One region of the Halomonas sp. CnH100-B genome, then DNA from elsewhere that is predicted to be linked to it. Evidence: predicted binding sites of a transcription regulator. Region 1 holds the regulator's gene; each other region holds the start of a gene.
What was found. The regulator sigma-54, encoded in region 1, starts transcription at its own class of promoters, with help from an activator protein. The targets are predictions, from matches to a motif close to TGGCACNNNNNTTGCTNT.
Positions count from the first base shown of each region.

Region 1 (9,774 bases):
TGTCGGAGGGCGCCGATAGCGTCAAACCGCTGACACGCAGGCCAAGAAACACTAGCCCAACGATGCCGGCCAACATAAAGAGACCAACGCCAAACTCTACGGTTTTGCTGCGTTTCATGAGACTACTCCACCCTTAAAGGCCGCCGAACATGACGGCGGTTAAAACGAAATCCAGCCCGAGCACGGCCAGCGAGGAGTACACCACCGTGCGTGTGGTGGCGCGGGAAATCCCCTCCGAGGTCGGCACTAGGTCATATCCTTGAAACACGGCAATCCAGGTCACGACGAGGGCAAAGACCACGCTTTTGATCATGCCGTTACCGATGTCATCGAAAAACGACACGCTGGCTTGCATGTTGCTCCAGTACGAGCCTTCGAAAACGCCCAGCCACTCGACGCCCACCAAGTAGCCGCCCCAAATACCCACAACGCTAAAACCGACGGTCAGAATGGGCAGCGCGACGAAGCCCGCCCAAAGCCTGGGAGCCACGACACGCCGCAGCGGGTCGACACCAATCATTTCCATACTGGTGAGCTGCTCGGTGGCTTTCATCAAGCCAATTTCGGCGGTCAAGGCAGACCCTGCCCGTCCAGCAAAGAGCAGCGCCGCAACCACTGGGGCAAGTTCACGCAGCAGTGAGAGGGCGACCATTTGGCCAAGTGCCTCCTCGGCACCGAAATCCACCAAAATGGTATACCCCTGCAGCGCCAGCACCATGCCAATGAAAAGCCCCGACACCAACACGATGGCCAGCGACAAGACGCCCACGAAGTGCATTTGGCGTAGCCAAAGCGACCATCCCTCCCGCGACGGCACCCCCACGGCCGACTGCACTAGAAACACCGTGGCGCGTCCTAGCGCTTCGACCACGTCGCACCCTTTGCGCCCCAGGCGGGTCACTCGCGCCGCGTAGTGAGAAAATTTGGACTGCATCTACCCTGCCTTTATTGCTAAATCGTGGCCGAGGATATCCCGATAGAGCGTCTCTGCGGGATAGTGAAACGGTACCGGGCCATCTGGCTCGCCGTGCATGAACTGGCTGACCCGAGGGTCCTGATTCGTCTCCAGCGTGCTTGGGGAGCCGTGGGCCACCACCTGCCCATCGGCGATCAAGTAGAGGTAATCCGCGATACTCAACGTCTCTTTGATATCGTGAGAGACCACCACCGATGTCAGCGACAGCGCCTGATTGAGCCGCTTGATCAACTGCACCAGCACGCCCATGGAAATGGGGTCCTGGCCGACGAACGGCTCGTCGTAAAGAATCAGTTCGGGGTCCAGCGCTACGGCACGCGCTAGCGCTACCCGACGCGCCATCCCTCCAGACAGTTCGGCAGGCGTTAAGTGCTTCGCGCCCCGCAGTCCTACCGCTTGGAGTTTTAGCAGCACCAGGTCGCGAATCATCGCGTCTGGCAAATCCGTATGAACACGTAGCGGAAAGGCCACGTTTTCGAAAACGTCCAGATCCGAAAACAGGGCCCCGCTTTGAAACAGCATGCCCATGCGCTTGCGCAGTGCGAACAGCGCTTTACGTGACAGCCGGTGTACATCCTGTCCATCGACCAAGATCCGACCACGATCGGGCGTCAGCTGGCCACCGATGAGCTTCAAGAGTGTCGTTTTACCCGTACCGCTTGGCCCCATGATGGCCGTTACTTGACCGCGAGGGATGGTCATACTCACACCGCGAAAGATCTCGCTTTCACCGCGAGAAAAGTAGACGTCTTCGACCTGTATGAAGGGAACATCCGTCATATGCTGATTGACCTTCATCGTTGATGCCAGAACGCGTCAGTATAAACCGACAAGTCACGGGGCAGTTTAAAAAACAGTGTTTTCGAAATATTATCGAACATCGTATCTTAACGCTACTCTCAGTAACAGCGGCGCAAATGATGACTACGCCAACCTTTTATGGCGTGTGCATCGCCATGGGGCTGGTGAGTTTGCCGCGCTTTAGCTAAATAGCGCCGCAAGATGTTATTCTTACTCGCTACCTATTCACTCTATGAAAACGAGACATGCCATGGGCCAGCCACTCTCTACACCCAGCCAACTGCGTGAAAGTGCGCTGCGAACGCTGCAAATTGAGCAAGCGGCCATCGGCGGCCTTCAGGCCAAACTGGACGAACAGTTCGATCACGCCTGCCAGCTCATCCTCGCCTGTCAAGGCCGGGTGGTCGTCACCGGCATGGGCAAGTCAGGACACATCGCGGGCAAACTTGCAGCGACGCTGGCGAGTACCGGCACGCCCGCCTTTTTTGTACACCCAGGTGAAGCCAGTCACGGCGACTTGGGCATGATTACCCGTACCGATGTAGTACTCGCGCTCTCCAACTCCGGCGAAACCGCCGAAGTGACGGCGCTCCTACCACTCCTTAAAAGGCTTGGCACCCCGCTGGTCAGCATGACCGGGCGTCCAGGCTCTACCCTTGCCCGCCACGCCGATGCCCATTTAGACAGCGGCGTGGAACGCGAGGCGTGCCCACTGGACCTCGCGCCTACTAGCTCAACCACGGCGGCACTGGCTCTTGGCGACGCCCTGGCCGTTGCCCTACTCGAAGCACGCGGCTTTACCGCCGAGGATTTTGCGCTGTCCCATCCGGGTGGCAGTCTGGGTAAGCGCCTGCTGTTGCGGGTGCGTGACCTAATGCACGATGGCTCAAGGCTTCCCCAGGTCGCTTTGGGAAGCCCGCTGCGCGATGCACTATTGGAGATCACGCGCCAAGGGCTGGGGTTCACTTGCGTCATCGACAGCGAAGGCCGTTTGGCGGGCGTCTATACCGATGGCGACCTGCGGCGCACATTAGATCAATTTCATGACCTGCGCGACGTGCGCGTCGACGATGTCATGACGCGCCCAGGCAAACGTATCGGCCCTGACGTACTGGCTGCCGAGGCCGTTCGTATTATGGAAGATAGCCGGATAACCGCGCTCGCTGTCGTCGACGAGCAGCAGCGCCCCATCGGCGCGCTACATATGCACGATCTGCTAGCCAGCGGTGTGATTTAACTGCGTGATAACGCTTTTCGCCATGGATGTTAAGGAGGCTATATGGCCCTACCCGATGCACTACTCGACCGACTTCGCCGTGTAAAACTCCTCGCGCTAGACGTAGATGGCGTCTTGACGGATGGCCGCCTCTACTTTCAGGCGGACGGCATCGAAATCAAAGCGTTTCACACCCAAGACGGGCATGGTTTGAAACTGCTCAAGCGGGTCGGCATTCACGTGGCACTGATTACCGGACGCGATTCGCCCATGGTCAGCCAGCGCGCGGCGGCGCTCGGCATTAGCCACGTTCACCAAGGCTGCGAAGATAAGCTCACGACGCTTCGCGCGCTTTGCCAACGACTGGATATCACCCTCGAGCAGGTGGCCTACTGCGGTGATGACCTGCCTGACCTCGCTCCCATCAAGCGCTGCGGCGTCGGCATCACGGTCCCCAATGCGCCTGATTACATGCACACCCATGCCGATTGGATCACGGAACGGCTAGGCGGCCACGGCGCGGTACGTGAAATTTGCGATACGCTGCTCACTTCGCAAGGGCACTGGGATGCCGTGCTCGACACGTATCTTCACAGGCACTCGTGATGGGTCTCAGAGTCAGAAAACGGGTGTGGATCACGGCGATGGTCGTGGCCCTGGGCGGACTGCTGGTCTGGCTGGACCCGCGCGGCCCGCAAGAGGGTGAGATCGATCAGGAGGCCCGTGCCCAGGAGCCTGGGCATGTGTTGGAGAACGCCGAAATTACCCTGTTTGGCGAGACAGGCGCTATCCAGCAGTCGCTGGTCACGCCTCGACTGGTCCATACGCCTCAAACGGCCATGACCGATGTCATGTCGCCGCGCGCGACGCTGTTCGACAGCGAACAGCGAGAGTGGCTGGCCACGGCAGACACCGGCACCTTGAATACCGATTCCCAGGCCCTGACGCTAAGAGGGTCTGCCCGGCTACTGGCTCCCGAAGAGGGCTGGCAGCTCGACACGCAGCAATTAAACTACGATGGCGTGACGCGCCATGCCTGGAGCGATACGCCCGTGCTGTTGCAGCAGCCGCCGCAGCGCATGGAAGCCTCCCGCATGGACGTTTGGCTCGATGACAGCCAAGTCCGCCTGACCAATAACGTGCGCGGCGTCCACCCGCCTGCCACTCGTAACCCTGAGGAGTCGCGATGAACGCCTCTCTCCGCACTGCACTCTTTACGTTAACCCTACCCCTCGCCACGGCGGCCATGGCACAAAGCCAAGCCCCCATCGAGGTCGAAGCCGACCGCCTGGACCTCGACCAGCGCGCTGGCACCGCTGTTTACTCAGGCAACGTGGACATTCGCCAGGGCGAGATGCAACTGCGCGGCGAACGCGTCGAAATTCAGCGCAACGACGCAGGCGAGCTGTCACGCGCCATTGCCACGGGTGAGCGCGCCTACCTGCGCAATCAGCTCGAAGATCAAGAAACCCCCATGGAGGGCTGGGCGCGTCGTATCGTTTACCATGTCGCCGAACGCCGTGTCGAGCTGATCGACCAAGCCGAACTGACCCAGCAAGGCGACCGTTTCCAAGGGGGGCGTTTGGAGTACTTCATCGACCAGGAAGTGGTGCAAGCACGCTCCGACGTGAGCGGTAGCGACAACCAGCGCATTCGCATGACTCTTCAGCCCGAACAATAGGGAGCGGCCACGTGGCAGCATCAACCTCTGCAGATTCCGCACCTGTCAAAACGCTCTACGCCCATCACCTAGCGAAGAGCTACAAACGCCGTCGGGTCGTGAAAGATATCAACCTGGAAATCGCTCAGGGTAGCGTCGTCGGCCTGCTGGGGCCCAACGGGGCGGGTAAAACCACGTCGTTTTACATGATCGTTGGACTGGTCAAATCCGATGCCGGTAGCGTCGGTATCGACGACGTCGACCTGACCCATGCGCCCATGCACGAGCGCGCCATGGCCGGGATTGGCTACCTCCCCCAGGAAGCCTCCATTTTCCGCAAGCTCTCGGTGGCCGATAACATCATGGCGATTCTCGAGACGCGCAAAGCGCTGGACCGTAGCGCTCGGGAAGCACGCCTCGAGTCACTGCTCGAAGATTTCCATATTACCCACATTCGCGACAACCTGGGCATGAGCCTCTCAGGGGGCGAGCGCCGCCGAGTGGAGATCGCTCGCTCACTCGCTACCGAGCCCGCATTCATTCTGCTCGACGAGCCGTTTGCCGGGGTCGACCCTATTTCAGTGGGTGAAATCAAAACCATCATCCGCGCACTGAAAAAACGCCACATCGGCGTCTTGATCACTGACCATAACGTGCGCGAAACCCTGGATATTTGTGACATTGCCTACATCGTTGGCGACGGCCATATCATCGCCAGTGGAAACGCCCAGGAGATCCTCAATAACCAGAAGGTTCGTGATGTCTATCTAGGCGCAGACTTCCGCCTCTAAACTCTGGCCTGACCAAACTTTTCTTTTAGTGGCATGCTTATTGCACTTGCACAGAGTCATAACTCGCTCTAGGGTGGAGCTTTCTGATTAACGAGTGGTTCTCAGATGGTCATGAAAGCTTCTCTCCAATTGCGTATCGGCACACAGCTGACCATGACACCTCAGCTGCAGCAGGCCATTGCCCTGCTACAGCTCTCCACGCTGGACCTCCGTCAAGAAATTCAGCAAGCGCTGGACGCTAACCCCATGCTCGAACAAGAGGATGAGTTTGGCGAACAGGCTGTTAGCGAGCCTCAAGAGGCCGAGTGGTCGGACAGCATTCCCAACGAACTCTCCGTAGACAGCGACTGGTCGGACACCTACCAAGACATGGGTAGCTTGGGCGGTAGCAGCGAAGGACCCGACTTCGAGCGCCAAGCCGCAGGCCAAAGCCTTCATGGCCATCTGTTATGGCAATTGGCCATGACCGACTTCTCTCCCCGCGACTATGCCATTGCCGAAAGCCTGATCGATGCACTGGATGCCAACGGCTATCTCACTCAACCGCTCAACGACATCCGCGAAGGCCTCAAGGCGCAAGGCCACGACAGCCTGAGCCAGCGTGAAGTAGAAAACACCCTGTTGCGCTTACAACAGTTCGAGCCCACCGGCGTGTTTGCCCGCGACCTGCGCGAGTGCCTGATGCTTCAGCTGGCCGCGCTGCCTGAAGACACCCCGCTATTGATGCCCGCAAAACGCTTGGTGCGTCAGTTTCTCGAAGCCTTGGGCAAAGACGATTTACGGCTACTCAAGCGCCGCCTGAGCCTGGATGACGAGCAGTTGGACGACGTCATCCGTTTAATTCGCAGCCTTGACCCACGCCCAGGCAGCGCCTACGGCGTGACCGACGACAGCTATATCACGCCCGATTTGGTCGTGCGCCATGACAACGAGGGCTGGCACTTAGAGCTCAACCCGGAGGCGCTGCCGCGCCTGCGTATCCAGCCCGATTACGCCAGTTTGATCAAACGTGCCGACAAGAGCCAAGACAACCAGTTCTTGAAAGAGCACCTCCAAGAAGCTCGCTGGCTGATCAAAAGCCTTTCCAGCCGTAATGACACGCTTCTGCGAGTAGGTCGTGAAATCATCGCCCGCCAGATCGGCTTTCTAGAGCACGGCGAAGAGGCCATGAAACCGCTGATCCTGGCCGACATCGCCGAGGCCGTGGAGATGCACGAGTCCACGATCTCCCGTGTGACGACGCAGAAATTCATACATACGCCACGAGGCGTGTTCGAGTTGAAGTACTTCTTCTCGAGCCAAGTCAGCAGCCACGATGGCGGCGATAGCCACTCCAGCACCGCCATTCGTGCACGGATCAAAAAACTGATACAAGAGGAGCCGTCGGGTAAACCGCTCTCCGATAGTCGCCTGGTGACCCTCCTTGAGGAGGGAGGCATCAGCGTTGCCCGGCGTACGGTAGCGAAATATCGCGAGTCAATGGGTATTCCCTCGTCCAGTGAGCGCCGCCGTTTACGCTAGTTAAACGGTAGGGCATGACAAACTCGACGCAGGGGCTTTGCAATAGCGCAAAAAGGGTTACAATCGAAGTACAGCCCGATGGATAAGGAGCACGTCAATGCAAGTAAACATCACTGGTCATCACGTTGAACTGACTGACGCCTTGCGTGACTACGTTAACGAAAAGCTGGAACGCGTCGAACGCCACTATGACAACATCACCACGGTGCAAGTGACCTTATCTGTCGAGAAAGAACGCCAGCAGGCAGCCTGTACGCTGCATGCCGCCGGTGCCGACCTTCATGCCGAAGCCCTCGATAACGATATGTATGCCGCTATCGATGCGCTCGCAGACAAAATCGATCGTCAACTCGTTAAACACAAGGAAAAAGCACAAGCTCGCGCCCAGGGCGCAGGCGTGCGTTAACTCAATGACGTTGGAAACCATCCTCCCCCCGGAGCGCGTGCTCTACGACGTGCCCGGGGGCAGCAAAAAACGGGTGCTGGAGTTTTTCAGCACCTTCATCGCCCAAAACACACCCAGCCTCGATAGCCAAGAAGTGTTTAGCCGCCTGATTGGACGCGAGCGTCTCGGCAGCACGGGAATTGGCAACGGCGTTGCCATCCCCCACGCACGTAGCCCGCACTGTAGCTCGCCCATCGCTGGCTTTTTGAAACTTGCCGAGCCGGTCGATTTCGATGCCATCGATGGCGACCCCGTCGATCTAGTGTTCGTGTTGCTCGTACCCGAAGAGGCGGACGACACGCATCTCGCTCTGCTTGGGCAAGTCGCGACGATCATGAACGATGCGAATACCCGTCAACAGTTACGCAAAGCCAGCAGTCAAAAAGAGCTATTGACCCTGATGACGGCCAAGATACGCGAACAGGCCGCGTAAGATACTCACACGTCCATCACTGTTTATTTCCTACGCTCATACGCCAAGAGAGACGCTATGCAACTGGTGATCATTAGCGGCCGTTCGGGGTCCGGTAAATCTATCGCCTTACAAGCGCTGGAGGATCTTGGCTATTATGCGATCGATAACTTACCTGCCATGCTGCTGGGCTCGCTGATCGATGAGCTGCGCGCTCAAGGAGAACGCACTCGTATTGCCGTTAGCATCGATGCGCGCAACCTCCCCATCGCGCTGGAGCGTCTGCCAGCGCTGTTGGAAGAGCTACGCCAGCGAGACATTCGTTTTCAGGTGATCTATCTAACCACGGACGCACGCATTCTGCTGGAGCGCTACTCCGCCACTCGTCGTCGCCACCCCCTCACTCGCGACAGCGAAATGACGCTGGAAGAGGCGATCAACAAAGAGGAGGAAACGCTACATGAAATACGCGATCTCGCCGATTTATTGATCGATACGTCTCGGCTCTCCGTGCACGATTTGCGCCGCCGCATTACCGATCAAGTGGCCCACCAGCGCCAGCATCAGCTCACGCTCACCTTTGAGTCCTTCGGCTATAAACGCGGCGTTCCGCTGGATGCGGATTTGGTCTTCGACGTACGCTGTCTGCCCAACCCATACTGGGACCCTACCCTTCGGCAATATACTGGCCGCGATGCCAATATCGTCGCTTTCTTGAGCGGTTACCCGGTAGTGGAAGCCATGGCCAGCGATATTCAGGCTTGGCTGGAGAAGTGGTTACCGGCCTACCAAAACAGCCAACGTAGCTACATGACCGTAGCTATCGGCTGCACGGGCGGCCAGCACCGCTCCGTCTACATGGTGGAGCAGCTCGCCCAGCGGCTCGTTAAGCAGACCGGAGAAGTGCAGTTGAGACATCGCGAACTGGGGCTGCAGTACACGCTGAGCGAAGAGCCCGTGGCGCCAAGCCCCACCACCGCGACCACCCGTACGCCCTAAGCCTTTTTATTCAAAGACCCACTCGGCAAAAAGGAACCAGAGTGCCCGAAAGAACGTTAACCCTTACCAACCAGCGCGGCCTCCATGCCCGCGCGGCCACCAAATTGGTTCAGTGTGGCCAGCAGTTTTCTGCCAGCATCCACGTATACAAGCAGCAGCAAAAAGCCGATGCCGCTAATATCATGTCGCTGCTGATGCTCGCGGCGCCCTGCGGCACCGAGCTCACTGTAGCTGCGGAAGGGGAAGACGCCGAACAAGCGCTCGATGCCATCGAAGCGCTGTTCGACGCGCGGTTTGACGAAGACCAGTAACCGACTCCGCGTCAACGATTAGCTGCCAGCGACGGTCATCGCATCCACAAGCCAACTGCCCGTGTGAATGCTGCCACGGGTATCCGTGTCATCGCCCACAGCGCTTAGTCCTGCAAACATCTTGTTCAGGTTACCGGCGATCGTGAACTCCTCGATTGGGTACTGAACCTCACCGTTTTCGATCCAAAAACCCGCCGCGCCTCGCGAGTAATCACCGGTCACCCCATTCACCCCCTGGCCCATGAGTTCGGTGACCCAGATACCGCGCCCCATCTGTTTCAAGAGCTCGGCACGCGGTGTCAAAGGAGCCAGCAAGCGTAGGTTACGTGCGCCGCCTGCATTGCCTGTCGAGTGCATGCCTAAACGCCGTGCGCTGTAGGCAGAGAGCATGTAGCTGGCGACCTGCCCCTGATCGATGAAACGATTATTGCGGGTTTGCACCCCCTCGGCATCGAATGGCGAACTCGCCGTCGCCCCCACTTCCATGGGTCGCTCTTCCAATCCAAACCACTCGGGAAAAAGCGGTGTCCCCAGGCGGTCGCATAGAAAGGAGGCTTCGCGGTAAAGCGCTCCGCCTGCCAAAGCACCCATAAGATGACCGATCAGGCCGCTGGCCAGCGTCGGGTCGAACAGCACCGGAAA
Region 1 covers NZ_JAMXRX010000001.1:274,129-283,902, reverse strand. The annotation lists gene mlaD (outer membrane lipid asymmetry maintenance protein MlaD) at 1-118, opposite strand, end outside; gene mlaE (lipid asymmetry maintenance ABC transporter permease subunit MlaE) at 134-934, opposite strand; gene NH398_RS01175 (ATP-binding cassette domain-containing protein) at 935-1,756, opposite strand; gene NH398_RS01170 (KpsF/GutQ family sugar-phosphate isomerase) at 2,028-3,014, shown strand; gene NH398_RS01165 (HAD hydrolase family protein) at 3,057-3,599, shown strand; gene lptC (LPS export ABC transporter periplasmic protein LptC) at 3,599-4,183, shown strand; gene lptA (lipopolysaccharide transport periplasmic protein LptA) at 4,180-4,674, shown strand; gene lptB (LPS export ABC transporter ATP-binding protein) at 4,686-5,444, shown strand; gene NH398_RS01145 (RNA polymerase factor sigma-54) at 5,550-6,965, shown strand; gene raiA (ribosome-associated translation inhibitor RaiA) at 7,063-7,371, shown strand; gene ptsN (PTS IIA-like nitrogen regulatory protein PtsN) at 7,376-7,843, shown strand; gene rapZ (RNase adapter RapZ) at 7,901-8,821, shown strand; gene NH398_RS01125 (HPr family phosphocarrier protein) at 8,863-9,132, shown strand; gene pmbA (metalloprotease PmbA) at 9,151-9,774, opposite strand, start outside.

Region 2 (9,774 bases), on a different contig from region 1:
GGCAGCGCAACGACTAACGGCCATTAGGCGCTGCGTGCCATAATGACGCGGTCGCGCAGAGTGAGTTCCGTTATGACCGCCCCTCGCCCTAGAACACTGGCCGAATTACAGCGCTGGCGCCGTACCCGTGCCAAGCGCCGCTGGTATAAGCGCAGTTTCCGCCTGCAGGTTATGGTGCTGGTGGGGTTGCTGCTAGCGGGCATGCTGCTGGCTCAGGGCACCTATCTCAACCATCGCAAAGCCGAGATCATCACTTACCAAATGGGCGAGCGGGCGCTGGCCGTGGCCAAAACCGTGGCCGGGATGCCGCAGATTGTAAACGCTTTTACCACTGCTGACCCCTCTGCCATCATTCAGCCGCTAGCCGAGCGAGTGCGCCAGGAAACCGGCGCACGCTACGTGGTGGTGGGCAATGCCCAATCGATTCGCTACTCCCACCCCGTGCCCGAGCGCATTGGTCAGCCCATGGTAGGCGGCGATAATGACCAAGCGCTGATCTATGGACAGTCCTATGTCTCCGAAGCCACCGGCACGCTGGGCACCGCCATGCGCGGCAAGACGCCGGTATGGGACGAGGAGGGCAACATTATCGGGGTGGTTTCGGTGGGCTTTATGCTCGACCGCGTCGATATGGATGTGGCCCGCTACACCAGCCTCGGCTGGGCGCTGGTGGCGCTCATGATTGTGCTGGGGTTTGCGGGCGCTTACTGGCTATCGCAGCACCTTAAAAAGATCATCCTAGGCTTAGAGCCTTACGAAATCGCCCGTTTGGCAATGGAGAAAGAGGCCATTCTGCAGTCGATTCACGAAGGCATTCTCGCCGTGAATCGGGATGGTCATATCACCTTGGTGAACCAGCAGGCGCGGCGCTTTTTAGAGCTGCCGGATGAGCACGTGCTGCTGGGGCAGCCGATCCGCGAGGTGGTGCCCAACTCGCGGCTGCTGGAAGTCTTGAAGCACGGCGAGCAGGAGTTCGATCAAGAGATGTGGCTGGGGGATCACCCGGTGGTGGTCAACCGGGTGCTGATTCTCCATGAAGGCGAGATAGAGGGGGCCGTGGCCACCTTCCGCAGCCGCCGGGAGATCATCGACCTCTCCCAAGCGCTTACCCAGGCCAGCCGCGATGTGGATATGCTGCGCGCCCAGGCCCACGAGTTCTCCAACAAGCTCTACACCATTTCAGGATTGTTGCAGTTGCAGCGTATCGACGAAGCATTGGCGCTGATTCATCAGGAAACCGAGCGCGCCCAGGCGCAAATGAGCTTTTTGATGCGCCACGTGGCGGATGCGGTACTGAGCGGCACGCTGCTGGGCAAACTCACCCGTGCCCGCGAGCTGGGCGTTGCCCTGGAGATCGACGAGCAGAGCTCGCTCTCCTGCCCACTGACGCCTACCGGCCAAGAGGTGATGATGAGCGTGGTGGGCAACCTGCTGGATAACGCCTGCCACGCCGCGCTCAACGGCCCCCACGGTGACAAGCCCCAGGTGCGGCTGTTTTTCACCGACCTCGGCGAGCAGCTGCTTATCGAAGTAGAAGATAACGGCGCCGGGGTGCCCGCCGAGCATGCCGAATCGATTTTTGCCGACGGGTTTTCCACCAAGACTGGAAAACACCGGGGCATCGGGCTTGCCCTGGTGGATAGGCTTTGCCGCCAGCACGGGGGCGCGATAACGCTGGAAGAGAGCGAGCTGGGGGGCGCGTGTTTTACGGCCGTGCTGGATCGCTCACTATGCGCCGATCCCGCCACGCAGCCCCCGACCTCATAACGAGATCATGACGACAATAAGAGGACACCGCATGTCTGCGACGCAATACGGCATTTTGGTCGTCGAAGACGATTTTCGCATCGCCGATATCCACCGCGCCTTTATCGAGCAGAGCGAGGGCTTTTACGTGGTGGGCATGGCACGCAACGGCAGCGAAGCCAAAGCGCTGATGGCTCTGCACGCTGCAGAGATTCAACTGATTTTGCTGGATGCCTACCTGCCGGATGTTGAGGGACTTGAGCTCCTGTGGGCCATTCGCCGCGACTATGTGCATGTGGATATCGTGATGGTCACCGCTGCCAAAGAGGTGGAGACCATTAGTGAGGCGCTGCGTGGCGGGGTGTTCGACTATCTGATCAAACCCATAGAAGCGGCCCGCATGAATCAGATGCTGACCCGCTTTCGCCGCGAGCGTGAAGCGCTGGCGAACCGCGCTGAAATGAGCCAAGACGAGTTGGATCACGTGCTGGCAAGAGTGACGCCTAGCGAGCCCGCACGCACGGGTAGCCGCACGCTGCCCAAGGGCATCGACCGCTTGACGCTGCGCCGGGTCGTGGATGCGCTGGCCGCCGAATCCGAGTCGCTTACCGCGATGCAGGTGGCTCGCACCATGGGCGCCAGCCGCTCGACCGCACGACGCTACCTGGAGTTTTTGGTGGCGGAACAAGCGTTGAGCGCTGAACTCGGGTATGGCGATGTGGGCCGCCCCGAGCGGCGTTATCGGTTGTTGAGCGCCGCCAAAGGGTGGTTGGAAACGTTGTGAGCGCCGCTGTGTGAACAAAATGAACAAAACGCACAAAAAGAACAATTTGTCGTTAATGGTCACAAGCTTGTCGATGGGGGTGGCACTCTTCTAACGTTCACGGCGTAACCACACAAAGCTGATCACCGCGCGCGAAGCGTGATGCAGATTAGCCGTGCTTTTGGTTCATGACTCGGCGCACACAACAAGCCGCGCCCACCAAAACACCGTATGAATAATAACGCCTGAACAATAATGTGGAGAACGCCAATGACTACGCTTTCCTTGAAGCGCATCGCCGTGCTTGCCCTGCCGATGGCCGCCCTGGCCATGACGACCTCTGCTCAAGCGCAAGAGTGGACACCAAGCCGCTCCATCGAGTTCATCGCCCCCGCTAACCCCGGTGGCGGTTGGGATACGCTGGTGCGTACCATGTCCCGCGTGATTCAGCAGGAGTCCCTGGCAGACGAAAGCTTTGCCGCCATCAACGTACCCGGCGGCGGCGGCGCAGTGGCGTGGGCCCAGGTCGCCCGTGATAGTGGCAACCCGCACAAACTGTTTGCCACCAGCCCGCCGATGATTCTGGTGCCGCTGGCAGGCGCTTCGCGCTACGACCATACCGATTTCACGCCGATTGCGCGGATCAACACCGACTACTCCATCATCCTGGTCGCGGCGGATTCCGAGTACCAAGACCTGGAAGATCTGTTCGAAGCGCTCAAAGCCAACCCCGGCCTGAGTGTGGGCGGCGGCAGTGCGCCGGGCTCCATGGACCATATCTCGGTGGCGGGCTTGGCCTCGGCGGCGGGAATGGAAGCCTCTGCGGTGAACTATATTCCGTTCTCCGGTGGCGGCGATGCCATGACCAACCTGATGGGTGGCCATATCGAAGCGGTGATCGGCGGAGCCGGTGAAGCCGTGGGCCAACTGGGCGAAGGCAGCCAGCTGCGCGCATTGGGCGTCTCTTCCGAAGAGCGTCTGGGCGGCGGCTTGGCCGACGTGCCGACCTATAAAGAGCAGGGCTTCGATTACACCTTCGATATTTGGCGCGGTGTGATGGGTGCGCCGGACATGCCGGAAGAAGCGGTCGAGTACTACGAGACTTTGTTCGCTGAAATGCTCGAAACCGAAGCATGGCGCGAAGCCAGCGACCAGTTGGGCTGGATCGATGCCTACCAGGATAGCGACGCGTTCGGCACCTTCCTGGATGAGCAGCAAGAGCAGTTCAGCAGCGTGCTGACCGACCTGGGCCTGCTGCGCCAGTAAGCGCCAGCGCCCGTTAGAGATACGCCGGCGGCTCTGCGCCGCCGGATGCTTCTATCTGTTACCGCGAGGGCTAACGCAACTGCGTTGGCATCTTCGGAGAAATTCCAATGACTCGATTAAATGTTAACCAGTGGCTAGCGCTCGTACTAGCACTGGTAGCGGCTGCTTATCTGGCCATGGCCTGGCAAATTCCAACGTTTCCTCTGCCGCGCCCGGTGGATTCAGACCTCTTCCCCAAAGTGCTGGGTGTGTCGCTGCTGCTACTGGCCGCGCTGCTGTTTTTTGAAAAGCCGAGCGCCATTGCTGGGGCTGATGAAATCGACCATGAGGCCACTAACGGACCGCTGCTGTTCACTCCCTGGGCGCGTGTCATCGTGACCGCGCTGGCCATTGCCGCCTATGCGTTCTTGCTGGTGCCGCTGGGTTTTGTACTGGCCTCCACGCTACTAAGTGTGGGTTTAACCGCCTATTACGGCTATCGCCGCCATGGCGTCAACCTAGCGGTATCGCTGGGTGTGGTACTGGCCCTTTACCTGACCATGACGCGGGTAATGGATGTTTACCTACCCACCGGCGTACTGCCGTTCTAAGCATGGCGTGCGGATGCACCTATAGCGGGTTTTAACGAGAGACACTCCCATGGATGCCTTAAACAATCTAATGTACGGCTTTGGCATCGCGCTTGAGCCAATCAATATCGCCTACGTATTCGCCGGTGTGTTTGCGGGTACTATTATCGGCATGCTGCCCGGCCTGGGGCCGATCAGCGCGCTGGCCCTGATGATTCCAATCACCTTTGCCATGGAGCCCTCCTCTGGGTTGATTCTGATGGCCGGGGTCTATTACGGCGCTATCTTCGGCGGATCGACGTCGTCCATTCTGCTCAACGCCCCCGGCGTGGCGGGCACGGTAGCGACCTCCTTCGATGGTTACCCGATGGCCAAGCAGGGCATGGCGGGTAAGGCGCTGGCCATTGCCGCCTACGCCTCCTTCATTGGCGGTACGGTCTCGGTGGTCTTTTTGATGCTGGTGGCCCCGCTGCTCTCCAAGGTGGCAGTAAGCTTTGGCCCCGCAGAGTACTTTGCACTCATGGTGCTGGGCCTGACGGCGGTGGTGTCGTTGTCAGATAAGTCTCTGGTGAAAGGCCTGATTGCGGCGGTTATTGGCGTGATGATCTCGATTGTGGGGATCGACACGCAAACCGGCACCGAGCGCTTTACCTTCAACTCGATTCAACTGCTCGACGGCATCGACTTCCTGGTCGTGGCGCTGGGTATCTTCGCCTTGGCGGAAGTGTTCTACATGCTGCTGCGTGGTGGCGGTGGTAAAGAGGTGCCGCGCAACGTGATTGGCTCGCTGAAGCTGAGCCGCGGTGAAGTGAAGAAAATTGCGGGCCCCATTAGCCGCAGTTCCGTACTGGGCTTCTTTACCGGCGTACTGCCGGGGGCGGGCGCCACCATTGGCTCCTTTCTGGGCTACAGCATGGAGAAGCGCCTGGCGAAAGATGGCGACACCTTTGGTCAGGGCAACATCAAGGGCGTAGCCGCTCCGGAAGCGGCCAACAACGCCGCCTGTACCGGCTCTTTCGTGCCGCTGTTAACTCTGGGTGTGCCGGGCTCTGGTACCACGGCGGTCCTGTTGGGCGCGCTGCTGGTGATGGGTGTGACGCCTGGCCCGATGATGTTGGAGCAGCGTCCGGATGTGTTTTGGGGCGTGATTGCCAGTATGTACATCGGCAACATCTTCCTGCTGGTACTGAACCTGCCGCTGATCCCGCTGATCGCTAAAATCCTCGACCTGCCGCGACCGCTGCTGCTGTCGATGATTCTGATCTTCTGCATGATCGGCGTTTACGGCATGAGCTTCAGCGTCTTTGACCTGCTGCTACTGCTGGGCTTTGGCCTGCTGGGCTTGGGCATGCGCCTGTTTGGCTTCCCCACTGCGCCGCTGATCCTTGCGCTGATTCTCGGTAACATCATGGAAGAGTCCATGCGCCGGGCGCTGCAGATCTCCGGTGGCGACTGGACTACCTTTATCGACAAGCCGATTTCGCTGTCGCTCCTGGTCATCGCCGTGCTGTCGCTTGGCCTGCCGCTGCTCAAAAAACGTCGCACGAAAGCCGCTGCTGCTGTGAACTAACACTATTGGCGGACCCCGAAAGCGCCCTCGCGTCTGCGAGGGCGCTTTTTTTATGGTGCACCTTCGCCCGTGGTGCAAAGCGTCGTGGTGGTGCATGACAATCGTGCATGGGCGCCGCCGCGTTGCGTCATCTTGGTGCTGAGTGGTCTGAGCGGTATTTTTTGTACACAGCTAAGTGTTTGATTGTATTTTTAATCGTGGCCTTTGTTCCACATTGGCGCACCCCTTGCAGTGTGTATGGCGACGTGTGAATACGAGTTGTAACTCGCGACCCACGAGTGGACGCACCAAGTGCCCCGTCGCCTCAATAACGACAACGCTTGGTCGCGGTACCCCAAACACGAGCCCCAACCATAAGGGGCGCAAGGAGGTTCAAGTGACCACACTGCAGCGCAAGACACACCCACGTACCCTTAGCCGTTTCGCCACTGCCCTGATCACCGCGGCTGTGATGGGCGCCAGCGCGCAAGCGGTGGCCCAAGACGACGACCCCATCAAAGTTGGTATTCTGCACTCGCTCTCCGGCACCATGGCTATCAGTGAATCCACCCTGAAAGACACCGTGGAAATGCTTATTGAGCAGCAGAACGAAGCCGGTGGCCTGCTGGGCCGTCAGCTAGAAGCCGTGGTGGTCGACCCCGCGTCTAACTGGCCGCTGTTTGCCGAGCGCGCCCGCGAGCTGCTGGCCCAGGAAGAAGTGGATGTGATCTTCGGCAACTGGACCTCCGTTTCCCGTAAAGCGGTGCTGCCGGTGGTAGAAGAGCTCAACGGCCTGCTGTTCTACCCGGTGCAGTACGAAGGCGAAGAGTCGTCTGAAAACGTCTTCTACACCGGTGCCGCGCCCAACCAGCAGGCCATTCCTGCCGTTGAGTATTTGATCAACGAAGTGGGTATCGAGCGCTTCGCGCTGATCGGCACCGACTACGTCTACCCGCGCACCACCAACCGCATCTTGGAAGCGTTCCTGAAAGATGAGCACGGTGTGGCCGAAGAAGACATCATGGTCAACTACACGCCGTTTGGTCACTCGGACTGGCAGAACATCGTCTCCGAAATCCGCCGCTTTGGTGAAGAGGGCAAGCCCACTGCCGTGATCTCCACCATTAACGGCGACGCCAACGTGCCGTTCTACCGCGAGCTGGCTAACCAAGGCATCGATGCTGCCGATATTCCGGTCATCGCCTTCTCGGTGGGTGAGCAGGAGCTTTCTGGTATCGACACTGCACCGCTGGTGGGCCACCTGGCCGCCTGGAACTATTTCATGAGCGTAGACACCGACGCCAACTACGACTTTATCGACGCCTGGATCGAGCACACCGGTGACGAGATGTCGGTGACCAACGACCCCATGGAAGCACACTACATTGGCTTCAACATGTGGGCCGAAGCCGTGCGTAAAGCGGGCACCACCGACGTGGATACGGTGAAAGACGCGATTATCGGCGTGACCGTGCCGAACCTCTCCGGCGGTTACGCGGCGATGATGCCTAACCACCACATCACCAAGCCGGTGCTGATTGGTGAAGTTCAGGATAACGGCCAGTTCGACATCGTCTGGCAAACACCCTCTACCGTGGCCGGTGATGCGTGGTCGGATTACCTGCCGGGCTCCCGTGACCTGATCGCTGATTGGCGCAAGCCCATGGAGTGCGGCAACTTTAACGTTGTGAACGGTTCCTGTGGTGGCAGCACCGCAGCAGAAGAAGCCGAAGCAGCGCTCGCCGAGTAACTTCCGTCCCCTACTGCGCCAGCGCAATGGCGCAGTAGGGGAGCACGCTATCTCCCCCATTTGATCACCAAAGGAAGAACCCCATGAGGCGTTTCCTTTCCTTGGGGCTGCTGTGCTTGATGCTACTCGGCACCGCCGTGTCGGCGCAGGCACAAAGCAGCTCCTCGACCCCCGATGACCAAGCCGCACTCGCGCTGTTGACCGCGCTGGATGTGGACTCCTACCGCGATAAAGGCGAAGCCATTACCGCTATTTTGCAAAGCGATGACGAGCGCGCCCGCGACTGGCTGCAGGCACTGCTGGATGGCCGCCTACAGCGCACCGACGATGGCCGCTTCGTGCTAGTGCTTGAGAACCGTGGCCGTGACTGGCCGGTGGCGGATGCGCTGACCAACGAGCCGCTGGGCGAAATGTCCCGCCGCGACCTGGACCGCATCGGCATCAACAACGCGCTGCGCAACCAGCTGCGCAGCGCCATTGCCGTGGTGGACCTCTACTCGCCTAACGTCGAGCGCCGCCGCACTTCCGCCGACCGTTTGCTGGGCGAAGTGGACGGCGAGCTGGCCGAGACGCTGACGCCGGTGATTGCCGATGCGGAAGATGAGTACGTTCGCACGCGCTTGGCCCAGGCGGTGGCGATTTATCGCGCCGAGCAGGGCGAGATGGCGGGTGTCGAGGCGCTCACCGGCAGCCTTCACCCGCGTGCTCGCGTGGCGTTAGGCCGTGCCGCGAATAGTGAAGACCCGATTGTTGCCGATGCAGCAGCAACCGCGCTGGCCGGCATCGAGCAGCAGCTCAAGATTAACCGGGGTCTGGAAACGCTCTACTTCGGCTTGAGCTTGGGCTCGGTGCTGGTGCTGGCAGCGATTGGCCTGGCGATTACCTTTGGCGTGATGGGCGTGATCAACATGGCCCATGGCGAGCTGATGATGTTAGGCGCCTACACCACCTGGATGATGCAGCAGCTGCTGCCGGGCCAGCCCGGGCTGGCGCTGATTCTGTCTATCCCCGCAGGCTTTATGGTGGCCGCCCTGGTGGGCATTGCCATTGAGCGGGGCGTGATCCAGTTCCTCAAAGGCCGCCCGCTGGAAACTCTATTGGCGACCTTCGGTATCAGCCTGATTCTGCAACAGCTGGTGCGCACGGTGATTTCACCGCTCAACCGCACCGTGGTGACGCCGGAGTGGATGAGCGGCTCGCTGGTCATTAACGACGCGCTGTCACTCACGCTCAACCGGATGTTTGTACTGGGCTTTGCGCTGGTGGTTTTCGCTGCGTTGATGCTGATTATGCGTCGCACCCGCTTAGGGCTAGAAGTACGTGCCGTGACCCAGAACCGCGCCATGGCGCGCTCTATGGGTATTCGCGCCACCCGTGTGGATATCATGACCTTTGCGCTGGGTTCCGGCGTGGCGGGCTTGGCGGGCGTGGCGCTCTCCCAGCTCACCAACGTAGGCCCCAACCTGGGCCAGAACTACATCATCGACTCGTTCATGGTGGTGGTGTTCGGCGGCGTGGGTAATCTGTGGGGCACGCTAGTGGCGGGGCTCTCGCTGGGGGTGATCAACCAGGTGCTGGAACCTTGGGCGGGCGCGGTGCTGGCCAAGATTATCGTGCTGGTCTTTATCATTCTGTTTATTCAAAAACGCCCGCGTGGACTCTTCCCGCAGAAGGGCCGGGCTGCGGAGGGCTAACCCATGATGACGCAAGCAACATCCAGCCAATTTTGGCTCACCCGCCCGTTCGGTGAGCGGGCCACGCAGATCTTTCTAGGCGTGCTGTTTGCTGCGCTGCTGCTGGTCACCGTGCTGCATTTGGCGGTGCCCCAGGGGCATCCGCTGCATGTGAACGCTTACACCGTTAACCTGTTCGGTAAGTACCTGAGCTACGCGCTGCTCGCCGTCGCGGTCGATTTAGTATGGGGTTACCTGGGCATCTTGAGCCTGGGGCACGGGGCGTTTTTCGCCATTGGCGGCTACGCCATGGGCATGTACCTGATGCGCCAAATCGGTGACCGTGGCACTTACGGCCACCCGGTACTGCCGGACTTTATGGTGTTCCTGAACTGGGACAGCCTGCCCTGGTATTGGCACGGTTTCGATATGGCCTGGTTCGCCTTTGCCATGGTGCT
Region 2 covers NZ_JAMXRX010000004.1:265,669-275,442, reverse strand. The annotation lists gene NH398_RS10880 (sensor histidine kinase) at 73-1,767, shown strand; gene NH398_RS10875 (response regulator) at 1,799-2,530, shown strand; gene NH398_RS10870 (tripartite tricarboxylate transporter substrate binding protein) at 2,780-3,775, shown strand; gene NH398_RS10865 (tripartite tricarboxylate transporter TctB family protein) at 3,883-4,365, shown strand; gene NH398_RS10860 (tripartite tricarboxylate transporter permease) at 4,415-5,914, shown strand; gene urtA (urea ABC transporter substrate-binding protein) at 6,291-7,643, shown strand; gene urtB (urea ABC transporter permease subunit UrtB) at 7,727-9,337, shown strand; gene urtC (urea ABC transporter permease subunit UrtC) at 9,341-9,774, shown strand, end outside.
Region 2: a site for sigma-54 is predicted at 6,130-6,147, ahead of urtA (urea ABC transporter substrate-binding protein). Genes of this name have one in related genera too.

Region 3 (9,774 bases), on a different contig from region 1:
GACCTGGCTTGCGAAGTGACCCTGCAGCCGCTAGAGCGCTACCCGCTCGACGCCGCGATTCTGTTTTCGGATATTTTGACCATCCCCGATGCCATGGGGCTGGGCCTCTACTTCGAAACCGGCGAAGGCCCCAAATTCAGAAAAACCGTCCGCACGCCGGAAGAAGTCGCCGCGCTGACGGTGCCAAACGCCGAACGCGACCTGGACTACGTGATGCGGGCGGTCTCGACCATACGCCGCGAGCTGAACGGCCGCATGCCACTGATCGGCTTCTCCGGCAGCCCCTGGACGCTGGCGACATACATGGTCGAAGGCGGTTCCAGCAAAGACTTCCGCCACCTGAAAACCATGCTGTACGACACGCCGGACACCATGCACCAGCTGCTGGACACGCTGGCGCAGTCGGTCACTGACTACCTGAACGCGCAGATTCGGGCCGGTGCTCAGGCGGTACAGATTTTCGATACCTGGGGCGGCGCGCTCTCCACGCCTGCTTACCTAGAGTTCTCGCTGCGCTATATGGAGCAGATCGTTTCCGGGCTGATCCGCGAACACGACGGCCGCCGCGTGCCGGTGATTCTGTTCACCAAAAACGGCGGCCAATGGCTTGAGCATATCGCCTGCGCCGGTGCCGACGCGCTGGGCATCGATTGGTCGACCGAGCTTTCCGACGCCCGCGCCCGCGTAGGCCATAAAGTTGCCCTGCAGGGCAACCTGGACCCCAACGTGCTATTTGCTCGCCCCTCCGCCATTCGCGCCGAAGTGGCCCGCGTGCTGGAGAGTTACGGCCACGGCCCGGGCCACGTGTTCAACTTGGGCCACGGCATCAGCCAGTTCACCAATCCCGACCACGTCACCGCCTTTATGGAGGCGCTGCACGACTTAAGCCCGCAGTACCATCAGGGCATTCCGACCCAAACGAACGACCAGTGCCCAGGAGCCAAGCAATGAGCGACTTACGCGACGACCAGTGGTTTACCGAAGTCTTTGATAGCCACGGCAGCGCTTTCTCGCTGAAAATCACCGAAAAACTGCTTGATGTGCAGAGCCCTTACCAGCACCTGGAAGTGTACGCCACCGAAACCTACGGCAACCTGATGGTGCTGGATGGCTGCGTGATGCTGACCGATCGCGACAACTTCCTCTACCACGAGATGATTGCTCACCCGGCGCTGTTCACCCACCCAGACCCCAAGCGGGTGGTGATCATTGGCGGCGGCGACTGCGGCACGCTGAAAGAAGTGCTGCGCCATCCGGGCGTTGAAAAAGTCACTCAGATCGACATCGATGAAGAAGTGACCAAAGCCTCCGAGCGCTTTTTCCCGTCGCTGGTGGAAGCCAACGGCGACCCCCGCGCCGAGCTGCTGTTTGCTGACGGCGTGAAATGGGTAGATGACGCCGCCGACGAAAGCATCGATGTGCTGATCATCGACTCCACCGACCCGGTAGGCCCTGCCGAAGGCCTGTTCAAAACCGACTTTTTGAAGCGCTGCCACCGCATTCTGAAAAGCGGCGGCGTCATGGTTCAGCAGAGTGAGTCACCGCTGTACCACAGCGGCTCGATTATCCGCGAACTGCGTAACGACATGCGCGAAGCTGGCTTTGATAGCGTGGCCACCCTGCCCTTCCCCCAGCCGGTCTACCCTTCCGGCTGGTGGAGCGTGACGCTAGCAGGCAAAAGCACCAACGTTGAAAGCTTCCGTGAAGAGGCTGCCGCCAGCCACGAAATGCCGCTACAGTACTACACAGTAGATGCCCACCGTGGTGCCCTGGCGCTGCCGCCCTTTATGCGTAAAGCCTTCGCATAACTTCGCGGTAACGTCATGCATCAGGCCGGGCTCTGCCCGGCCTTTTTTATGCGCAAGTGTTGCTGCGCTCGACGTTAAGGAATAACAAATGAACACCACGCGTTGGTTAGGATTGGGAATCACTCTATTAGCCCCGGCCCTCTGGGTACCTGCCACGGCCATGGCCGATACCCTTGAGGCCATTCAAGAGCGCGACAGCGTGCGCTGCGGTGTTAATGCGGCCCAGCCCGGCTTTTCATCGTTAGACGATAATGACCAATACCGCGGCCTGGACACCGACGTGTGTCGCGCTATTGCCGCCGCTGCGCTGGGCGATGCTAGCAAGGTCAATTTCGTGCCGTTAGATTCAGTGGAACGCTTTGCCGCGCTGCAGTCTGGCGAGGTGGACGTACTCTCCCGCACCACCACCTGGACCTCCAGCCGCGACACCACGCTGGGGATGAACTTCACTGGCGTCAGCTATTACGACGGCCAGGCGTTTATGGTGGCTAGCGACCTCGGCGTACAGAGCGCCAAAGAGCTGGATGGGGCAGCGGTATGCACCCAGTCAGGCACTACCAGTGAACTCAATCTTTCCGACTACTTCCGTATCAACGACATGACCTACGATGCGGTGGTGTTCGATTCACCCGAGCAGTCGATTGCGGGCTTCGAAGCCGGCCGCTGCGACGTATTGAGCTCGGATGCCTCGCAGCTCTACGCCCAGCGCATCCAGCTGGCCGACCCCAACATGGCCGTGGTACTACCGGAGATCATCTCCAAAGAGCCGCTAGGCCCCGCCGTGCGCCAAGGGGATGACCAGTGGTTCAACATCGTGAAGTGGTCGCTGTTTGCCATGCTGAATGCCGAAGAGCTGGGCGTCAGCCAAGCCAACGTGGATGAGCAGCTCAGTTCAGACAATCCCGATGTGATGCGCCTGCTTGGGCAAGATGGCGACTTTGGCGAAGCCATGGGCCTACAATCAGATTGGGCTTACCAAATCGTCAAACAGGTCGGTAACTACGCGGACATCTATGACCGCAACGTGGGCGCGGACTCTGATTTCAACATTGCCCGTGGTCTGAATGCCCTGTGGAAGGATGGTGGGATTCAGTACGCGCCGCCCATTCGCTAGCGCGCTCGGTCACTCGCCAGCGGCTGCGCACCAAAAAGGCGCAATGCGTAGCCGCTGGCGCACTTTTTTGCACCAAGACCTTCGTTAAATTCGCTGATTTTACGTTGAAAAGCGCTGAATTTGCCGACATATCTTTTTTGGCACCTTCCTTGCTAGCTTTTAGTGATGCATCACCATGCATAACGACACTAAAATCGAGGAAGGGGAACACAACATGATCAATAAGAAACACCTGGTACTTCTGGCCTCTGCAGGCGCGATCACTCTTGCGGGCGTTGCCACCGCCCAAGCCGATACGCTGGAAGATACCCGCGAGCGTGGTGCCGTTCAGTGTGGCGTGAGCGACGGCTTACCAGGTTTTTCCGCCCCGGACGATAACGGCAACTGGCAGGGCCTGGACGTTGACGTCTGTCGCGCCGTCGCCGCTGCGGTACTGGGCGACGCGGATGCCGTCAACTACATCTCGTTGAACGCCGTCGAGCGTTTCACCGCGCTGCAGTCTGGCGAAGTGGATATTCTTTCTCGTAACACCACCTGGACCACTACCCGAGACACTACCCTGGGCCTGAATTTCACCGGCGTTAACTTCTACGACGGCCAGGGCTTCATGGTATCTCGCGACCTCGGAATTACCAGCGCGGCCGAGCTGGATGGCGCAGCGATCTGTATCCAATCCGGCACCACCACCGAGCTGAACCTAGCGGACTACTTCCGTGCCAACGGCATGGAGTTCGACCCCATCGTTTTCGATACCTCTGAGCAAACCGTCGGTGGCTTCCAGGCAGGCCGCTGTGACGTTCTGACGTCTGACACCTCTCAGCTGGCGGCCCTGCGCATTCAGCTCGACGACCCGGCGGGCGCCATGATTCTGCCGGATGTCATCTCGAAAGAGCCGCTGGGTCCGGTCGTGCGTCAGGGTGACGATCTGTGGTTCAACATCGTGAAGTGGTCGCTGTTCGCCATGATCAACGGTGAAGAGTACGGCGTCACCAGCGAAAACGCTGAAGAGATGCTCAGCTCCGAGAACCCGGACGTGGCGCGTCTGCTCGGCCAGGACGGTAACTACGGTGAAGGCATGGGTCTCGAAGCCGACTGGGCTTACAACATCCTGAGCCAAGTGGGTAACTACGGTGAAAGCTTCGAGCGCAACGTAGGTATGGGTTCACCGCTGGAAATCGAACGTGGTGTCAACGCCCTGTGGAACCAAGGCGGCTTCCAGTACGCACCGCCGATTCGCTAAGCGTCTCGCTTGACCCCGGCCCGCCACCCCTTTGGGTCCTGGCGGGCCATTTGATTGACCTTCCGTATCGCGGAGACGCCACCCATGTCCGTAAGACCTAACGCTCGCCCCGTTGGCCAAAAGCCACCGTTCTGGCGAGACCGCGCCAAACGTGCGCTCATCTTCCAATGTCTGCTCATCGCCGCTGTTATCGCCTTTTTGTTCTATATCGTCGGCAACGTGCAAGACAACCTCTCCTCTCGGGGTATCACCACAGGCTTTGGCTTCCTGAGTAATACCGCCGGCTTCGGGATCGTACAGAGTCTGATCGACTACTCCTCCCAAAGCACCTATGGCCGCACCTTTTTCGTTGGCCTACTGAATACGCTGTTGGTGGGCGGGCTAGGCGTGATTGCCGCCACCCTCATTGGTTTCATTGTCGGTATCGCCCGTTTATCGCCCAACTGGCTGATCGCCAAACTGGCGGCGGCGTATATCGAAACGTTTCGTAATATCCCGCTGCTGCTGCAGATCTTCTTTTGGTACTTTGCCGTGCTGCGGGCGCTCCCCAGCGCGAGGGAAAGCCTGGCGTTTGGCGAAGCCGTGTTCCTTAACGTGCGCGGGCTTTACCTGCCTGAGCCGCTGTTCGAATCAGGCTTTGGGCTGATTCCTGTCACCTTCGTGGTCGCCATCGCGGCCAGTATCACGCTGGTGATTTGGGCGAAGCGCCGTCAGGAGGCCACGGGGCAGCGCATTCCCGCGTACTGGATCTCCTTTGCGCTGATCTTTGGCCTGCCGCTGCTGGTCATGTTCGTCACTGGCGTGCCTATCACCTGGGAAATGCCCGAGCTGCGCGGCTTTAACTTCCGCGGCGGCATCACGGTGATTCCCGAGTTCCTGGCGCTATGGTTTGCGCTATCGATCTATACGGCGTCGTTCATTGCCGAGATCGTGCGCTCCGGCATTCAGGCCATTTCTCATGGCCAAACCGAAGCGGCTCAAGCCCTGAGCCTGCCGCGTAACCTAGTGCTGCGCCTGGTGGTCATTCCTCAGGCGCTACGAGTCATCATTCCCCCGCTCACCAGCCAATATTTGAACCTGATCAAAAACTCGTCGCTGGCTACGGCCATTGGCTATCCGGACCTCGTATCGGTGTTTGCAGGGACCACGCTGAACCAGACAGGCCAAGCCATCGAGGTCATTGCCATGACCATGGCGGTCTACCTGACGATCAGCCTGCTGGTGTCCATGTTCATGAACTGGTTCAACGCCCGTGTGGCGCTGGTTGAACGCTAGGCTGAGGCGAGGAGCCACACATGATTCATAATCAAACCATGATCGAGCAGCGACCGGCGCCCAGCAGCTCCGTGGGCGCCATTGCTTGGCTGCGCACCAACTTGTTCAACGGCCCGATCAATACGATCTTCACGTTGATTGGCCTCTACATTCTCTATCTGCTGGTAGTACCCACCGTGCAGTGGGCGTTCATCAACGCCGACTGGGTCGGCACCACCCGCGACGACTGCTCACGGGAAGGGGCCTGCTGGGTCTTTATCAACGCCCGTTTGACCCAGTTCATCTATGGCCTCTACCCCAGCGAAGAGATCTGGCGCGCCAATATCGTGTTCGCCATGTTCTTTACCCTGATCGGCTGGCTGGCGATTCCCAAACTGCCTTTCAAACGCTGGGTGGCCATTTTTGCGCTGATCGTTTTCCCGGTGTTGTCGTTCATACTGCTCTACGGCGGCTACTTCGACCTTCCCCAGGTGCCGACCCACCGCTGGGGTGGCCTGATGCTGACACTGCTGCTGGCCACGGTGGGCATGGTGGGCGCGCTACCTATCGGTATCGTGCTGGCTTTAGGGCGACGCTCCAACATGCCGATCGTCAAAAGTTTCTGCGTGGTGTTTATCGAGTTCTGGCGAGGAGTGCCGCTGATCACCGTGCTGTTCATGGCCTCGGTAATGCTGCCGCTGTTCCTGCCTTCCGAGATGAACGTAGACCGCCTGGTGCGGGCGCTGATCGGTTTGACGCTGTTCCAGAGTGCCTACATGGCCGAGGTCATCCGCGGTGGGTTGCAAGCCATTCCCAAGGGCCAAGAGGAGGCGGCGGCTGCCCTCGGCATGACCTACTGGAAGCGCATGGGGCTGATCATTCTTCCCCAGGCGCTGAAGATGATGATCCCAGGTATCGTGAACACCTTCATTTCGCTGTTCAAAGACACCACTCTGGTCATGATCATCGGGCTTTTCGACCTTTTGGGGATCGTGCAAGCGGCCCTGGCCGACTCACGCTGGCTCGGCTTCTCGTTGGAAGGTTACGTGTTCGCTGCCTTCATGTTCTGGATTTTCTGTTTCAGCATGTCGCGCTACAGCCAGTACCTAGAACGCAAGCTGCATACCGGCCACAAGCGCTAACGCCGCTTTCATCAACGATTTTTAGCAGGATAGTGACATGACTCAAGCAGCGACCAACACCCCTGGCACCAGCCCCTCCGATCTGATGGTAGAAATGCGCGGCGTGAACAAGTGGTACGGCGATTTCCACGTGCTGCGCGACATTTATCTGGAAGTGAAACGCGGCGAGCGGATCGTCATTTGCGGGCCTTCAGGCTCCGGTAAATCCACCATGATTCGCTGCATCAACCATCTGGAAGAGCACCAAAAAGGCGAGATTGTGGTAGGCGGCGTACCGCTCACTCAGGACGTCAAACGCATCGAGCAGATTCGCCGTAGCGTCGGCATGGTGTTCCAGCACTTCAACCTGTTCCCTCACCTCACGGTGCTGGAGAACTGCTGTATCGCACCGATGTGGGTGCAAAAAAAGCCCCGCAAAGAGGCCGAAGCCATGGCCATGCAGTACCTGGAACGGGTACGCATTGCCGAGCAGGCCAAGAAATATCCTGGCCAGCTCTCTGGTGGTCAGCAGCAGCGGGTCGCCATTGCCCGCTCGCTGTGCATGCACCCGGACGTCATGCTGTTTGACGAACCGACCTCGGCCCTCGACCCGGAAATGATCAAGGAAGTACTGGACGTCATGATCGAGCTGGCCGAAGAGGGCATGACCATGCTGTGCGTTACCCACGAGATGGGCTTCGCCAAGACTGTGGCCGACCGCGTCATCTTCATGGACCAAGGGCAAATCATCGAAGAGAACGCCCCCGAGCCGTTCTTCAATAACCCGCAATCCGAGCGCACCCAGCTCTTCTTGAGCCAGATTCTGGGGCACTAATCCTGTCTCCAGTGCCACGATGTACTGAACGTGGGCCTCCAGTGAGGCCCATTTTCATGGACCCTCTACGCCACAACATCACAACAAGTGAGTCATCATGGAAAAGCTCTTCATTGACCGCGCACCGCAGCCCATTGCCCCGTTCTCACACGCTTGCCGGGTGGGCGATTTGGTCTTCATCACCGGCCAAATGCCCACGGTGCCGGAAACCAACGAGATGCTGCTGGGCACGTTTACCGAGCAAACCCACCGGGTGATGCAGAATCTGGCCATCGTGCTGGAAGAGGTCGGCAGTAGCTTCGAATACGTGGTTCAGTCGCGGGTCTTCATCACCAATATGGGCCACTTCGATGAAGTGAATCAGGTCTACGCCAGCTACTTCCAACAACCACTGCCCACCCGCACCTGCATTGGCGTGACCGGGCTTGCGGGCGGCGCGGATGTCGAAGTCGATATGATCGCCTGGATTCCTCCCAAAGCGGGCGCTTAACCACCCACGAGTGTAATGCTGGCAGGCAGTAGCGCAGGCTGCTCCCGATGCTGCGTCAGCGGCTTGCCCGCCAGCGCCGTGAGCAGAATTTGCAGGGGGTCGCCGTGGCTAACCACCAGCACCGTTTCACCCTCAAAGCGTTGCTCCAACGCTTCCAGCGCAGCAACCATGCGTGCCGCGACACGCTTGACCGGCTCCACCTGCCACTGGGTGTGGTCGGCGTTCTGGGCATCGAAGGCCCACACCTCCGGGTAGTGGCTATCCGCCTTGCCCTCCAATTCACCAAAGTGGCGCTCCCTCAAGCGCTCCTCTTTTTGCATCTCCAACCCAAACGCGGCGGCCACTCGGGCGGCGGTGTGCGTAGTGCGTAAAAAGTCCGAATGCACGACCTGTGTGGGTACCGGCCAGTGCCACCGTGCGACGGTATCTGCCAGTTGCTGCTCGCCCTGCGGCGACAGCCCATACGCCAAAAGCCCTCGCTCAGGGGAGCTGATGATGGTGCCTTGTGCGTTAGCCTGGCTATGGCCATGGCGCATCAGCAGATAGCGGTTTCGCCAATGATGACGTGAGTCGTCTATATCCATGCTCTTTTCTCTATGAAAACCGTGTTTGACCAAACACGGAACGGTTGCCATGGTTAAAGGGTAATCAATGACATGGAGGACGTATGACAATGACCACCTATATCGTGGTAGCCGACGCCGCTCGGGCACGTATCTTCACCCGTGATGCACTTCACCTCGCCGAGCAGGAGAGCTTGGTACACGCCGCAGGCAGGCTGCATGAAGGCGACTTGATCACGGACCGCCGCGGTGCCGATGTTCATGAGTCTACGTCAACGTCATCGCGCTCATCCGGCGAGGAGGGCGCGGCCTCCCAACATGAAAACGAGCTGTTTGCCAAAGAAGTCGCCCAGCGACTCTACACTGCGCGGGTGGACAACAGCATGGACAAGCTGATCATGGTCGCGCCTCCCAAGTTCTTGGGGCTGCTCAAAGAGAAGCTCGACAACCCCACGCAGAAGCTGGTCACCCACACGCTCTCGAAAGACCTCAGCAAAGCGCCTATGGCTGATATTCAGAACGCGGTCAGCGATCTTCGTTAACACTACAGTTAGCGCTTACTAACTTTTTTCCTGCTTTTTACTAAAGGCGTAGCCGCTCTCGCCGATACCCATCATGAACCCTGATGATCCCGAGAGCGACTATGTTTTCTTCCCTACGTTTACGTATTCTTCTAGCGGCACTCACGGCTATTACGCTGGCCCTGATCATAAATGGCATCGCCAGTTACCTAACGGTAAAACAGCACAACGCTCAACAGATCACCCGTAACTTGGATGCCGTCGTGCGCGGCAATAGCAGCGCGTTAAGCGAGTGGATCGCTTCGCGCAGTACGATGCTGTCTGGTATGGATGAAGCCATTGCTAGCGATGACCCTCGCGCTGCTTTGCGGCAGTTGACGACCTCCGGCAACTTCATGGCGACCTATATTGGCGTTGCGGCCAGCGGCGAAACCATCTTTTTTAATGGCTGGGAGCCACCGGCTGATTTCGACCCTAGGGAGCGTCCTTGGTACCAAGCAGCGGTGGAGGCACGTGACACCATCGTGACGGCCCCTTACGTCGACGCTCAAAGCGGCGACTTGGTCGTAACGTTTGCACGCCCTTTTTACAGAAACGACCAACTACAGGCGGTCGTGGGAGCCGATGTCAATATTCGTGACATGGTCGCCATCGTGCAGGAAATTTCGCCGACTCCCTCTAGCTTTGGCTTTCTTGCCACCGGCGACGGCACCCTCATTGCCCACCCAGACAGTGAGCTGGCACTGGAACCAACGACCACACTCAACAGCAAATTGAATGCCGAGTATCTCAATACGTTATCCAACGCTCAGCAGCCGCACCCCTTGG
Region 3 covers NZ_JAMXRX010000004.1:299,127-308,900, forward strand. The annotation lists gene hemE (uroporphyrinogen decarboxylase) at 1-951, shown strand, start outside; gene speE (polyamine aminopropyltransferase) at 948-1,808, shown strand; gene NH398_RS11010 (amino acid ABC transporter substrate-binding protein) at 1,897-2,922, shown strand; gene NH398_RS11015 (amino acid ABC transporter substrate-binding protein) at 3,137-4,162, shown strand; gene NH398_RS11020 (amino acid ABC transporter permease) at 4,247-5,437, shown strand; gene NH398_RS11025 (amino acid ABC transporter permease) at 5,458-6,558, shown strand; gene NH398_RS11030 (amino acid ABC transporter ATP-binding protein) at 6,596-7,372, shown strand; gene NH398_RS11035 (Rid family detoxifying hydrolase) at 7,470-7,862, shown strand; gene NH398_RS11040 (histidine phosphatase family protein) at 7,859-8,446, opposite strand; gene NH398_RS11045 (host attachment protein) at 8,536-8,967, shown strand; gene NH398_RS11050 (methyl-accepting chemotaxis protein) at 9,069-9,774, shown strand, end outside.
Region 3: a site for sigma-54 is predicted at 3,061-3,078, ahead of NH398_RS11015 (amino acid ABC transporter substrate-binding protein). Genes of this name have one in related genera too.